Regions from separate parts of the Cellvibrio sp. BR genome, predicted to be linked through region 1. Evidence: predicted binding sites of a transcription regulator. Region 1 holds the regulator's gene; the other holds the start of a gene.
What was found. Region 1 encodes FliA, which starts transcription of late flagellar genes. Its sites were predicted from a motif close to TAAAGTTATNNNNNNNNCGGCCGATANCC; they were not measured.

Region 2: fliD (flagellar filament capping protein FliD) is a predicted target of FliA. The motif match lies at 1,293-1,321, and genes of this name have one in related genera.

Annotation. Positions count from the first base shown of each region.
Region 1 covers NZ_JH668201.1:384,296-386,500, reverse strand. Annotated here, with positions in the region: gene cheY (chemotaxis response regulator CheY) at 4-387, opposite strand; gene O59_RS06905 (RNA polymerase sigma factor FliA) at 585-1,328, opposite strand; gene O59_RS06900 (MinD/ParA family protein) at 1,453-2,205, opposite strand, start outside.
Region 2 covers NZ_JH668201.1:496,032-498,236, reverse strand. Annotated here, with positions in the region: gene fliD (flagellar filament capping protein FliD) at 1-1,256, opposite strand, end outside; gene O59_RS07390 (CHASE domain-containing protein) at 1,407-2,205, opposite strand, start outside.

The DNA of each region.
Region 1 (2,205 bases):
TGATTAACCGACCCGATCAAAGATCTTTTCAATTTTTTCCTTCAGCGCCTGCGCTGTAAATGGCTTAACGACATAGCCGTTTACGCCAGCTTGAGCTGCCTCAATAATCTGATCGCGCTTAGCTTCTGCGGTCACCATTAATACTGGCAAGGTGCGCAACTTTTCGTCTGCACGTACCGCTTTGAGCAGATCGATACCGGTCATGCCCGGCATATTCCAGTCAGTGACCAGGAACTGGAAATCGCCATTTTTGAGCATCGGCAATGCCGTTACGCCATCGTCTGCTTCGTGGGTATTGGAAAACCCCAAATCCCGCAGCAAGTTTTTGATGATCCGCCGCATTGTTGAAAAGTCATCAACAATCAGGATTTTCATGTTCTTATCCAACGCAACCTCCAATTACCCAGAAGGGAATTTTATTAATTCATAGTCTAGTAGGAGTTAAAGCTTCGGCCAGTGGCGGCGCGTAAATCTTCAACTTTTACTGCAAATCATAGCGCAAATTGTTGTATTTACAGACTAATTTGCGATTCTGCTGGCAACGGCGAGCAAACCACACTGCCCTTAGCTGTTTTTCACCCAGTTTACGCGGGCTGCCAACCACCAAGGCGGTGGCGCAAACGCGCGGCTGCCTGGCTGTGAATCTGACTAACCCGGGATTCACTAACACCAAGCACCAAGCCAATTTCTTTGAGATTTAATTCCTGATCGTAATAGAGGGCGAGCACCATGCGCTCACGTTCGGGAAGCAAGGCAATCGCCTCGGCCAAGGCTTTTTTTAACCCATCCCGCTGAACCCCTTCAAACGGGCTAACAAAAGCACTGCTGTGTTCGGACGCGTCGATATTGCTGTCTTCTTCGCCGAAGGTCTCTTCGTAACTGAATAATCGGCTACCGTTGGAGTCTTGCAGCATTTCAAAATATTCTTCCAGCGATACCTCTAGTTCAGCAGCGACCTCGGCGTCGGTCGCATCGCGCCCGGTACGCGCCTCGACGGCGGCAACGGCACGCGCAACACGGCGCGCATTGCGGTGCACTGAGCGGGGCACCCAATCGCCACGACGCATTTCATCAACAATTGCTCCGCGAATGCGAATACCGGCATAGGTTTCAAAACTGGCACCGCGGGATGCATCGTATTTTTGTGATGCTTCGATCAAGCCAATCATGCCCGCTTGAATCAGATCATCTACCTGCACAGACGCAGGCATACGCATCATCATGTGGTAAGCAATGCGCTTTACCAGCGGAGCAAAGTCTTCAACATTGATTTGCGCATCGAGCAAGGTCTTTTTATCGTACATGGCTAAACCATTGACTGCGGCCATCGAACACCTTTTGTTTAGCAAAAACTGCCGTGATTATTGGCAACCCTGCCTCACTTTCTCGTGAGTAGCGATTCATAACGCTAGTCACACACCAATGTCTATGCAACTGCGTATGCGGATATTGCTAACGCGCATTCGCGGCCTGCAACAAGCGCTCGACAAAAAACTCCAGGCGCCCGGTGGGAGAATATGGCAGCGGCCATTTATCGACTGCTTGGGCCAACGCACGTATTGCCACTGCCGCCTTGGAGGCAGGGGCAAACTCCAACAAGGCTTTTTGTTTTTGCACGGCTTTACGCACATTTTCGTCAAAGGGAATTTGGCCTACAAACTGGAGTGTGACATCCAGAAAGCGCTCACAAACGGTATTGAGTTTGTTGAACATATTCATGCCTTCCTGTTGGGTGCGCGTCATATTGGCGACCACACGGAAGCGCTGCATTCCATATTCTTTGTTTAATAATTTGATAAGGGCGTAGGAATCGGTGATGGAAGAAGGTTCATCGCACACGACAATAATGACTTCGTTGGCGGCGCGCACAAAACTAACCACGGTATCCGAGATACCCGCGGCCGTGTCTATCACCAAAATATCCACTTGATCGGAAAGTTCATTGAAGGCATTGATAAGCCCCACATGCTCGGCGCTGCTCAACTCCGCCATACGCTGTACACCCGAGGATGCTGGAACAATTTTTACACCGGCGGGGCCAGTGACCAACACATCGCTGAGCGAATGAGTGCCGGCGAGAACATCCGCAAGGGTATGGGTGGCGCGAATGCCGAGCAATACATCCACATTGGCGAGGCCTAAATCAGCATCGAGCAGTACAACTCGACGGCGCAATTCAGCCAGGGCAATACTCAGGTTGACGGA
Region 2 (2,205 bases), 110 kb from region 1:
GCCGAGAATTTAGTGACATCGATATTTGAAACCGACGAAGAAGCTTTAGGCACAAATAAGTCGCGCACAAACTCAAAGTTATCGTCTATGGCCGCGCGGAACCCTGTGCTGTCGTCTTCATATATTTTGAGAGTGCCATCCAGTTCAGTACGAATACCTAAATTTGACAATGTACTAAAACCCTCACCGATTCCAGGAACCGCATTCGTTAATACATTGCGGATACTTTGCATCAAATTTTTAGCGAGAGGATCACTTTTTAAACTGCCAAAATCATCCAATTCAGCATCAAAACCGACAAGTACATCAACTTCAGCCTTGAAGGTATTGTATGCCTGAACAAAATCACGGATGGTTTGTTCGGCGACCGATTTGTCTTCAGAGATGACCAAACTAATGGTTTCAGTGGTTGAGCTGGTGAACAAATCAAACTCCAAACCATCGATGACATCTTTCACCTGGTTGGATTCGCGACTTACCAATAACCCATTTACACGAATTTGTGCATCCAGCCCCTCTTGTTGCTGAGTCAGGTTTTTAGTGGTCTCGTTAAAGTTAAATGCGGCAAGCCCAACGGCAGCCGGATCTTCTGTTGCAACAACTTCGATTTCGTTTTTAGCGCCAGTACTGGCAGTCATCAACAGCCTGTAAGAACCGCCATCACTAACAATACTTGCCGATACACCAATATCGGCAGCGTTGATCGCATCACGCAGACCAGTCAGCGAGTTATTGGAATCATCAATGGTGATGGTTCCACCGGTTTTGGTGGAATCCACGGTGAATGCGGTGTTTCCTGCATTCCAATCCCCCAAACGAATGGTCAAAGTGCCTTTACCAACCGGACTCGTCATAGCCGCAAAACTGGCAGAGCTGAGGGATTGAGCCTGAGCAACTTGCTCGACTTTTAACTGATAGCTACCCGCCACAGCCTTTGAATCCAGCTTGGTAATGCCAATCAAACTGGTATCTGGAACGGACAGGGCTTTGGCATTAAATGTATCGGCGCTACCAAGCGCGGCGGCAGCGGTTTCCAGCTTCGCAAGCGAGCTGCGCAACAGGCCATAATCTGAAATTTGGGTTTGCAGAAGTGTCTTTTGACTGGTCAAGCGCTGTGCCTGAACCATCTTGTTCGCTTCGGTAAGCTGGTCAGCGAGCTTATTACTATCGATACCAGAGCCAGACCCTAACGCACTGACAATGCTAGAACCTATTGATCCGTTGTTGTTTGTCGTACTGGATGTACTGGTCACCATAGATACCTCCACACCAAAAAATTACCGCTTCGCATAGGTTAGCGGCAACGAATGGGTAAACTTTAGCCGGTTTTGCCGCTATTTCTCAAAAAACCTGATTTTTAATAACAAAGCATAAAACAGGCCAGCACGAACAATAGGCCCATTAAATCAATCGTTATAAATGGGCAAAGTGATATAAAAAGTAGTGCCTTTTCCTACCTCGGACACATAGTCAATTGTACCACCCATACGATCAACCAACGCCTTGGTAATACTCAACCCCAGGCCTGAGCCATCCCGCTTACGGGTATCCGATGAATCCACCTGGGCAAAACGGGTAAATACACGCTGATGGAAAGACGCAGGTATTCCCTGCCCCTTATCAATTACCTCAATGTGAATGCGATGCGCTTCTTTGGTCATGCGGATCTGCACAGGATTATGCTGATAAGAAAATTTGATCGCATTGGAAATCAGGTTGGACATGACCTGCAAAAAACGATCACCATCTAATTTTGCTTTGAGCCCTATTAAAGATTCATCGGGCAGATCGAGCTGCAAATGCACAGCATAACGCTCCGCATAAGCAAGGTGTTGTTCCACAGCCTGCTTTAAGAGTGGATACACCTCATGCACATCAATGGTTAAATTGGCACTACCAAATTCCAGTTTATCGATATCCAGAATGTCATTAACCAAACGCGACAGGCGATCCGCATTGGTTGCCGCAATAGACAAGAGCTGTGCCAGCTTTTCATCCAAAACACCAACACCACCATTCAGCGCCACGCTCAATGCACCTTTGATGGACGTTAATGGAGTGCGCAATTCATGGCTGACGGTGGAGATAAATTCTGCTTTAAGTTGTTCAACCTTTTTACGCTCGGTGACATCGTGAATGATAAAAGTAAAAAATAATCGCTCTTTAATATCCACCGGGCTAATACTGAGTTCAACATTCAGACTC